DNA from 3 places in the Luteibacter sp. HA06 genome. Region 3 is predicted to be linked to each of the others. Evidence: predicted binding sites of a transcription regulator. Region 3 holds the regulator's gene; each other region holds the start of a gene.
What was found. The regulator HrcA, encoded in region 3, represses chaperone genes, less so after heat shock. The targets are predictions, from matches to a motif close to TTNGCACTCNNNNNNNNNGAGTGCNAA.

Region 1 (3,273 bases), 970 kb from region 3:
AGTCACGCCGCGCCCCAGCGCGATCAACAGGCCGATGAACCAGGCCAGCGTGACGAACCATGGAAGATCGCCGTGGTGCCAGTCGAACATGCCGAACAGCACGAGCAGCATGCACCAGGCGGCGAACCAGGCGACAACGATACGACCGAGGAATTTGAGGCTGGCCATCGCGTGGCTCCGATGCTGGATTGCCGGGGAGCATACGATGGCCCGCACTCCCTCCTCGATGCGTTTCCGACGAAACGCGGTATTCGCCGACGAAACAGCCTTCTGCGGCGCAGCATGACCCCAGCGCCCCGATGGGCCATGCTCGGGAGGTTGGCTCCAGCGGTGGGGACCGCGAGCCACATCAAAGACAAAGGGGTTAACGCATGGCCTTGTTGCTCGTCGTTTTCGCTGTCGTTGTTCTCGCGATCTATCTCGGCATCAATATGCTGCCGAAGCATCATCCCGCCAACTGGCTGCTCGGCATCGTCGGGGGCGCCTGCCTTGTTCTCGCGTGGTACGCGATTTTCAGACCGATGTTGATCGCCACGGGTGGTTCCGACCCGTCGCTCATCGCGCTCGGCCTGCAGGCTGCCGGCATCGTCTCCTGCGTGCTCGGCATCGTCTGCCTTGGCGTGTGCGTGTGGCGCGACCCGGCACGCTTCTGGATGCTTTCGATCGTCTTCATCGGCGTGATCGGCGCCACGCAGGTCACCGCACTCGGCTGAAACCGACGGAGCCAGCATCACTGCCGGCTCCGTCCGCCGTATCAGGCCTTGTAGGGATAGCCCGTGGCGAGTACCTCTGCCGTGCCGTCCGAGACTTCAAGGACCGCGCGCGCACCGAACGGAAGCGTCCACTTGTCCTGCCCGTGTCCGAATGCCAGTCCGCGCACGAAAGGCACGCCGCAGACGGCGGCAAAACGCTCGAGCGCGTGCTCGATGTCGTAGCCGTTGTCGTACTCGCTGACCCGCTGTCCGCCCAGACCGCCCAGGATGATGGCCCGCTGCCCTGCCAGCACGCCGCTCAGGTGCAGCTCGTAAAGCATCCGTTCGATGCGATAGGCCTGCTCACCGGTTTCTTCCAGGTAGAGGATGCCGTCGTCGAACACCGGCAGGTACGGCGTACCGATCAGGCTGCATAACGCGGACAGGTTGCCGCCCCAAAGGGTGCCTTCGACACGGAGGTCGTCCTGCCCTTCCGGGCAGGCCCAGGTGATGTCCGTACGCGGAGACTGCAGGGTCTGCCAGAAGTGCCGCCACGTATTTTCACGCAGGTAGCCGGCACCGAAGTCCTGGACAAGCATGGGGCCGAACAGGGACCCGATGCCGCTGCGCGCGTAAAGCGCGCACTGAATCACCGTGAAGTCGCCGTGGCCGACCAACACGCACGAATTTTCGGAGAAACGCGCCGCCAGCCCGGCGTAATCGAGGTGTTCCAGCAGCGCGATGGCGCCATAGCCCCCATGGATCGCCATGACTACGTCCGGCAAGGGCAGATCAGGATTGGCAAGCTGGTTGATGTCCGCCGCGCGTTCGGCATCGCTGCCGGCAAAGCGCAGGGCCACGCGATCCACGACATGAGTGCCGAGAACGGTGTGGCCCGCGGCCTGCAGGCGCTCTATACCTCGCTGGCAGGCGGCGCGGTCTTCTGCGTAACCGGAGGGAGCAATAAGACGAATCTCGAATCGTTTTGGCATGACTGGCAGTGCGTGACTTGCACTACCAATACCTCTACGACCGCGCAAAGGCAACCCGAAGTTGTGCGGACCGCCTTCACAGGGGGCCATACAGGTGTTCAACGGTCTGGCCCTCCGGCGAAGACCCGGGTCCCGGCGGCCTGGGCGGCCGGGTGGAACAGCGTGCGACGCATCAGGCTATCTCCCTCGATCCAACTGCCACGCCGCGATGGCGTGGTGGCATCGATTAGAGGACGACCGTGTCCTTCGCACTGATCAATTGCGGCACGAACGTAATCGCAAACGGCACGATCCGCGTGCCGCTGCGCTTACCAGCCTTCGAACTCCTCGGCGGCGGCGAGATCCTCCGCAGGCGCACTGCGGATAAGGGTCTCGCGCGGCTGCTCGCCGAAAACGCTGCGGTACTTCTCGGCAAAGCGCGAGAGGTCCCACATGCCGCAGCTGAGCGCGACGGACTTGACCGAACGCCGCCCGGCTTCCGCCGTGACGAGGCTGCGGTGTGCCGTACACAGGCGAAGCATGGCCAGGTACCGGTTCGGTGGAATGCCTAGCAGGTCGTCGAAGGCGTACCGAAGGCCACGCTCGCTCGCGCCAGCTGCCTGGCAGAGCTCCTGCGAGTAGATATCGCGACGGAGGTTGGCCCGCATGAAGCGCTCGGCCCGACGCATCACCTGGTAGTGCGCACGCCTTCCGCGCGACGCGACCGGGCGCTCTTCGGACGATGATCCCAGGGCGACACGAATGTGCTCGTCCAGCAGGTCCTCGACCGGACCAAAAGCCATGTCCTCGGTGTCGTGCACGCGCTCGCGTATCTGCCGGTAGGCACGCTTGAGGTGTTCCGACGTCACCGAAAACAGGCGCAGCCGCTGTGCGGCCATGTCCACGTCGGCGTGATCGGAGGCCATGAATCGCGAGCGGAAACGTGCGTAAGGCGCCACCACGAGGGTGAAGCGCGTGCCGCGCTCGAACATGAAGTCGGTGGGCGTGCCGCGCAAAAGCGTCACGCCCATTTCCGACTCGACGCCGACGCCCTGGCACCAGCTGCGCTCGCCGGTCTCATGCAGGTAGACGAGCATGCATGCATCGTCCGGCACCGTCAGCGAGCCGCGTACGTCGAAATCAATGTGTCCGGTGAGATAGGTCACGGCGTCGTGCGTCTTCGACGCGATCGATGCACGCGGCCGGGCCGGGCTGAGGGTCAGCAGATCGACCTCGCACATGCCTAGCGCCGTACCCAGTGTGACCAGATCGTAATCTTCCAGGTCCTGCATATTGGAAGGGCGAGTCATGCGCCTACCTCCTTGCGGTTGGTTGTCCCGGCAACTCCCCACTCGTTGCCCATCCTGATCCGAACGCTAACCCTGCCCATATCCACCCCCGCTGCATCCACTCGCAGGCTAACCCTGCACGCGACAAATCCTTCGCCATAAGTACCCATGTAATGCAGCAAAGGCCAGCACTTTGTGAATATGCCGAATTCGCTTATCGACTGTCGGAAGCGATTGATGAATTTGACAAAAGTGCCGCTTGTGCGAGCCCAGAGACTACACCCAGCGAGGGGTCGCCGTGTACAACGCGAATCCCGGGAA
Region 2 (3,273 bases), 2.1 Mb from region 3:
TCACGTAGACAAGAATGCCGATAGCCAGTGGCTGCTGGAACTGCGCACCCCACTGGATGCCGTGACCGGCGGCGCGGATGCCGACAATGATGACGCCAAGGGCGGCGAAGGCCACCAGCACGCCGGCGGTGTACCAGAGGGCGTGCTTGCGCGCCGCACCCGGGCTCTCACCACTTTCCAGCACGGTGATCGCCTTCAGCGACAACACGGGCAGCACGCAAGGCATCAGGTTCAGCACGAGGCCGCCTAGCAAGGCAAGGCCGATCGCAGCGACGAAGCCGAGTGGCGCTTCGCTCTCCGGTACGAGGCCCGGCGGTGGCGGCGTAGGTGCGACTTCCTTCGCGGCGCTGGCGCTAGCGGCTGCGGGCGCGGTTTCCGCAGGGGCGCCGACCGTAGCCGTGCCCGCACCGAAGTCCACGCTGATATGACGCTTCATCACCGGGTAGCAAATGCCGTTCTCGAGGCAGCCCTGGTAGGCGACGTCGAGCTCGGCGGTCTTCGCGTCGGCCGCGCCCTTGAGCGGGACGGGCAGCTCTACCTGGTCGAAGTAGACGATGGTGTCGCCGAAATGCTCGTCATGGTGCGCGACGCCGCTCGGCCAGTCGGGCTCGCCTGCGGTGACACCGGCGGGCGAGGCCACCGTGATTTCGGTCTTGTCGCGGTAGAGGTAGTAATCCTTCGGCATCGTCCAGCGCAGCAGCAGCGCGTTGCGCGACTTCACCAGGGCTTCGAAGCGGAAGGCCTGTTCGGCCGGCAGGGCGGCGGCTTCCGTGCCGGGCACGGCGGCGGGGGCACCCAGCAGCGACGCGCCGGTGGTGGCGTTGGCGGGGGTGGTCGCGGCTGGAGTGGCAGCCGGTGCCGGTCCCGTCGGAATGGTCGACGCGGCGCCGATGGTGAGCTTCAGGTGCTCGGTATTGGGCGGGTAGCAGATCTTGGGCTCGACTTCGTGGCAGCCCTGGTACTGGACGTCCAGAGCGAGAGTGGTCGTGCCGGCCGCCAGCAGCTTGTACGGCACGCTGGCTTCGATATCGCCGTGGTAGATCTCGACGTCACCGAGATACTCATCATGCTTTTTCAGGCCATCGGGCAGCGTCGGCTCGCCCAGCGACACCGCTGCGGCGTCGGCCGCCTTGATCTTGATCCGGCCACGGTAGAGGTAATAGTCCGGCGCAATGCGCCAGTGCAGCCTGACCATGCCGGGCTGGCTGGGATCCGTGGTGAGGTGGAAGGCCTCGGTCACCGGCAGCAGGTCGTCGTCGCTTTGCGCGAACGCGGGCAGGGCAATGAGCAGCAGGCCGAACGCGGCGAGCAGGTTCCGCGTAAGGCGGCGAAGCGACGACATGGCGATCTCCGTGGAGCGATGCGGCGACGAACCGCGTAAGGCGTCGATCATTATGACCGGGCGAACCCGGGTTAGCTTGCGTCGACACTGGCTTCGAGCCAGGCCAGGTAGGGCGCATGCCCCGCGACCACCGGCAGGGCGATGATTTCCGGCACCTCATAGGCGTGACGTGCCAGGACGAAGTGCTCCAGGGCCGGGAAGGCCTCGCGGGTGGTCTTGGCCACCAGCAGGTCTTCTTCGTCGGTGACCACTTCGCCTTTCCAGCGGTAGGTGGACCGCACGCCGGGCAGTCGGTTCACGCAGGCGGCAAGGCCCGCTTCCACGAGCGCCCGGGCGAGGGAGTCGGCAGGTTCGCCGGTCGGGCAGGCAATAAGTACGGCAATGGGTTCGGACATGCCCCGATTGTGGGCCTTCGTCGCCTTTTTTGAACCCGGGGCCTTGAACGGTTTCGTGGCGCCGCCATCTGTCGACCATCCATAGCTCTTCCGAATCAGGAAAGCTTAGGGCTAAAATTCTGGCACTCACCCTGACCAAGTGCTAACAGGGTGGACCTTTTTCCTTGTCCGTCAAACACATGTTTGGAGAAGTCATGAGCAAGCTGCGCCCGCTGCACGACCGCGTCATCGTCAAGCGTCTTGAAGAAGAGCGCGTTTCCGCCGGTGGCATCGTCATCCCGGATAGCGCCACCGAGAAGCCCACCCGCGGCAAGGTGCTCGCCGCCGGCACCGGCCTCCTCCTGGCCAGTGGCCAGCTCCGCCCGATGGGCGTGAAGGAAGGCGACGTGGTCCTGTTCGGCAAGTATGCCGGCCAGGAAATCAAGGTCGACGGCGAAGATCTGGTCTTCCTGAAGGAAGACGACATCGTGGCGGTCCTGGAAGGCTGAGCTCGCGCTCGCCCCGTCCTGCCCGATCTCACCTACTAACCATTTAAGGATTCAAAGACCATGGCATCTAAAGAAGTCCGCTTCGGCGAAGACGTCCGCGCCCGCATGCTGAAGGGTGTCAACACCCTCGCCAACGCGGTCAAGGTCACCCTGGGCCCGAAGGGCCGCAACGTCGTGATCGAGAAGAGCTTCGGCGTCCCGACCGTCACCAAGGACGGCGTCTCGGTCGCGAAGGAAATCGAACTCGCCGACAAGTACGAGAACATCGGCGCGCAGATCGTCAAGGAAGCCGCTTCGAAGACCTCCGACGTGGCCGGTGACGGCACCACGACCGCGACCGTCCTCGCCCAGGCATTCATCCAGGAAGGCCTCAAGGCTGTTGCCGCCGGCATCAACCCGATGGACCTCAAGCGCGGTATCGACCAGGCTGTCATCGCCGCCGTCGCCGAACTGAAGAAGCTGTCGAACCCGACCGCTGACGACAAGGCGATCGCCCAGGTCGGCACGATCTCGGCCAACTCCGATTCCAACATCGGTGACATCATCGCCACGGCGATGGGCAAGGTCGGCAAGGAAGGCGTGATCACGGTTGAAGAAGGTTCGGGCCTCGAGAACGAGCTCGACGTCGTCGAAGGCATGCAGTTCGACCGCGGCTACCTGTCGCCGTACTTCATCAACAACCAGCAGTCGCAGCAGGTTGAGCTGGACGACCCGTTCATCCTCATCCACGACAAGAAGATCTCGAACGTGCGCGAGCTCCTGCCGGTGCTCGAGGCTGTCGCCAAGGCTGGCAAGCCGCTGCTGATCGTTGCCGAGGAAGTCGAGGGCGAAGCCCTGGCCACCCTCGTCGTCAACACGATCCGTGGCATCGTCAAGGTCGCCGCCGTCAAGGCGCCGGGCTTCGGCGATCGTCGCAAGGCCATCCTGGAAGACATCGCTGTCCTCACCGGCGGCACGGTCATCTCCGAGGAAGTCGGCCTGGCGCTCGACAAGGCCACGATCACCGACCTTGGCCATGCCAAGCGCGTCGTGATCACCAAGGAAAACA
Region 3 (3,273 bases):
CAGGCGTTCGCGGATTTCTTCAGCCTTTACCGTCAATTCCTCGATCGGCAGCCGGTAACGGCGCGAGAGGTCGTGCAGGTGGGTGAGCTGGGTGTCGACCTCGGCAAGGCGCTCCGGGTCCAGTTCGACGTCCTGGGCGTAGCGCCCGAGCCCATCGACGGCTTCGCCGATCTGGATCTGCGCGCTGTCGAGGAGCTCGAGGGTCGGTATCAAGGAAGCATCCAGCTCGGCCAGACGCGACAGCTCGGCGTGGGCGCGGAGCAGGGCACGCCCCACGGCGAACTCGCTTTCGCCGTCGAGGATCTCGACCACGCCGTTGGCACCTTCGGCCAGTCGACCGGCGTTGGCGAGCCGGCGGTGCTGCGCTTCGAGCTCATCCAGTGCCGCGGGGGTCAACGCCCAGCGATCCAGTTCTTCCAGTTCATGGGCCAGCAGTTCGATCTGGCGCTCGCGATCGTCGCCACCGGAGAGGGTGCGGATGCGGGCAACTGCCTCGCGCCAGGACTTCGCCGTTTCGCGGACGCTGGTCTGGAGCACTTCGTTGCCGGCGTAGGCGTCGAGCAGGGCCATCTGGTGCTGGCGCGAGAGCAGGGCCTGGTGTTCGTGCTGGCCGTGGATCTCGACGATAAGCGCGGCCAGGGCGGACATCTGCGCGAGGCTGGCGGGCCGGCCGTTGATCCAGCCACGCGAGCTGCCTTCAACGCGGATCACCCGGCGCAGCTGGCAGGTCTCGCCGTCGTCCAGTTCCTCCTGGCGCAGCCAGTCGGTGGCCTCCGGCAGGCCGGTGAGGTCGAATTCCGCAGCGAGCTCGGCGCGGTCGCTGCCTGAGCGCACCATGCCGCTGTCGGCGCGGGCGCCGGCGAGCAGCATCAGGGCGTCCACGAGCAGGGACTTGCCGGCCCCGGTCTCGCCACTGACCACGGTGAGCCCTGGCCCGAAGGCAATCTCGGCTTCTTCGACGACGGCGAACTGACGGACGTAGAGCGAGGTGAGCATGGCTACCGATGGCGGCGGATGGAATCGCGCCGATTGTAGCGGCAGGCGCGTCGCAGAAGCCGAGACTTGCAACAGGAGCGTGTAGACCTTATTGATAGCCCGACGAACCAACCCTCCGGCCCGCCCACGCGCATGAATCCGTTTTCCGGTCACGACATCGATGCACGCGCGCGCCGGCTGCTGCGTACCCTGATCTCTCAATACCTGTCAGACGGTGAGCCGGTCGGCTCACGCACGCTGGCGAAGTCGTCCGGCCTGGAAGTCAGTCCGGCGACCATCCGCAACATCATGGCCGACCTCGAAGAGGCCGGGCTGGTCTCCTCGCCCCATACGTCGGCGGGCAGAATCCCCACGCCGCGCGGCCTGCGCCTGTTCGTCGACAGCCTGCTGGAGCTCAAGCCGCTGCCGCGCGACGAGATGGCTCGCCTGCAGGGCGGACTGCCGCCGCACCAGACGACCACGCGCGACCTGCTCGGCAACGTGTCGCACCTGCTCTCGGCGATGACCCATTTCGCCGGCGTGGTCACCGTGCCCCGGCAGGGCGACTTTCCGCTTCGTCATATCGATTTCGTCAATTTGCCCGACGCGCGGGTGCTGGTGATCCTGGTGTTCTCCGATAACCAGGTGCAGAACCGCGTGGTCCAGCTGGCCAAGCCACTGGAATCGGCGGAGCTGGAGCAAGCCGCCAACTACCTCAATGCCCAGTTCGCCGGTTTCCGCCTGGTCGATATCCGCGCGCATCTGGCGACCGAACTACGCGAGGCCGGGGGCGAGATCAATCGCCTGCTCAACGGGGTCGTCGAACTGGCCACGGCCTCGTTCAGCGCCGAAGAGGACGCGGACGACGTGCTGGTGAGCGGTCAGACCAATCTGATGGGGTATTCCGAGCTCGCTGATATAGAGCGACTCCGCGATCTTTTTGACGCTTTCCAGCAAAAGCGTGACCTCCTGCAGCTCATGGAGATGTGCGTCAAAGCCCCGGGCGTACGTCTGTTCATCGGCGAGGAGTCGGGCTTTTCCGCTCTCGACGGATGCAGCATCGTCACCGCCACCTACGGCACGAACGGCAGAATGCTAGGCGCGATCGGAGTTATTGGACCGACGCGTATGGCATATGAGCGGGTCATCCCAGTCGTACAAGCGACTGCCGGACTGCTCAGTGATGCCTTGAATCGCGCCGCGGCGACCTCATAAACCGCCACGGGAGGCGGGTTTAGTATTTCCCGCGAATGTTCGGCCCTTCCTCGGAGGGGTCGGGACGCTGACATTTGGAGCAAGTAATGCAAAACAACGATCCCCACGTGCCGGATCCGGCGCAGGACGGCGGTGTGGCCGACAACGGCGTCAATGCCGAGATCGAGGCCCTGAACATCAAGCTGGCCGCGATGGAAACCGAACTGGCTCAGGCGCGCGAGACGGTGCTGCGCGAAAAGGCGGAGATCGAGAACCAGCGCCGCCGCATGCAGCGCGACATCGACCAGGCTCGCCGCTTCGCCAACGAGAAGCTGCTGGCCGAGCTTCTGCCGGTGTACGACGGCATCGCTCTTGGCCTGGCCAATCAGGCAGCCGATGCGAAGACGCTGCGAGAAGGTCTGGATATGTCGCTGAAGCAGCTGGAAAAGGTCACCCAGTCCAACGGACTGTCCGTGGTCGACCCGCTGCACCAGCCGTTCAATCCGGAGCACCACCAGGCCATCAGCTCGGTCGAGTCGAACGAGCACGCGCCGAACACCGTCGTCGCCGTGGTCCAGAAGGGCTTCGTGCTGAACGACCGTCTGCTGCGTCCGGCGCTCGTCGCCGTGGTGCGCGACAACTGAACAGCTTCACCAAAGATATTGAATCGATGGGGGTTACCCCCATTTTCCAAAACAGTAGCGGCCGCGGGGGCCGCATGAAATTCGGAGCAACGTGACTATGGGCAAGATCATCGGTATCGACCTCGGTACGACCAATTCCTGTGTAGCAGTAATGGAAGGTTCGACCGCACGCGTCATCGAGAATGCAGAGGGCGATCGCACCACGCCGTCCATCGTGGCTTTCACCAAGGACAACGAAGTCCTCGTGGGCGCGCCGGCCAAGCGCCAGAGCGTGACGAACCCCAAGAACACCTTCTACGCCGTCAAGCGCCTCATCGGCCGCAAGTTCACCGACGCGGAAGTCCAGAAAGACCTGAAGCTGGTCCCCTACGGCATCGTTGCGCATGACAACGGCGACGCATGGGTGCAGACCGCCGACGGCAAGAAGATGGCGCCGCAGGAGATCTCCTCGAAGGTGCTG

Region 1: the regulator HrcA is predicted to act here: its motif matches at 1,687-1,713, upstream of ACVWWJ_RS08655 (LD-carboxypeptidase).
Region 2: the regulator HrcA is predicted to act here: its motif matches at 1,857-1,883, upstream of ACVWWJ_RS03370 (co-chaperone GroES).

The regions. Positions count from the first base shown of each region.
Region 1 covers NZ_JBSSDZ010000001.1:1,884,173-1,887,445, reverse strand. Annotated here, with positions in the region: gene ACVWWJ_RS08665 (sensor histidine kinase) at 1-168, opposite strand, end outside; gene ACVWWJ_RS08660 (hypothetical protein) at 372-713, shown strand; gene ACVWWJ_RS08655 (LD-carboxypeptidase) at 755-1,684, opposite strand; gene ACVWWJ_RS08650 (helix-turn-helix domain-containing protein) at 1,993-2,973, opposite strand; gene ACVWWJ_RS08645 (Hsp70 family protein) at 3,167-3,273, opposite strand, start outside.
Region 2 covers NZ_JBSSDZ010000001.1:764,164-767,436, forward strand. Annotated here, with positions in the region: gene ACVWWJ_RS03360 (protein-disulfide reductase DsbD family protein) at 1-1,342, opposite strand, end outside; gene cutA (divalent-cation tolerance protein CutA) at 1,414-1,737, opposite strand; gene ACVWWJ_RS03370 (co-chaperone GroES) at 1,932-2,225, shown strand; gene groL (chaperonin GroEL) at 2,286-3,273, shown strand, end outside.
Region 3 covers NZ_JBSSDZ010000001.1:2,851,971-2,855,243, reverse strand. Annotated here, with positions in the region: gene recN (DNA repair protein RecN) at 1-996, opposite strand, end outside; gene hrcA (heat-inducible transcriptional repressor HrcA) at 1,129-2,190, shown strand; gene grpE (nucleotide exchange factor GrpE) at 2,277-2,813, shown strand; gene dnaK (molecular chaperone DnaK) at 2,911-3,273, shown strand, end outside.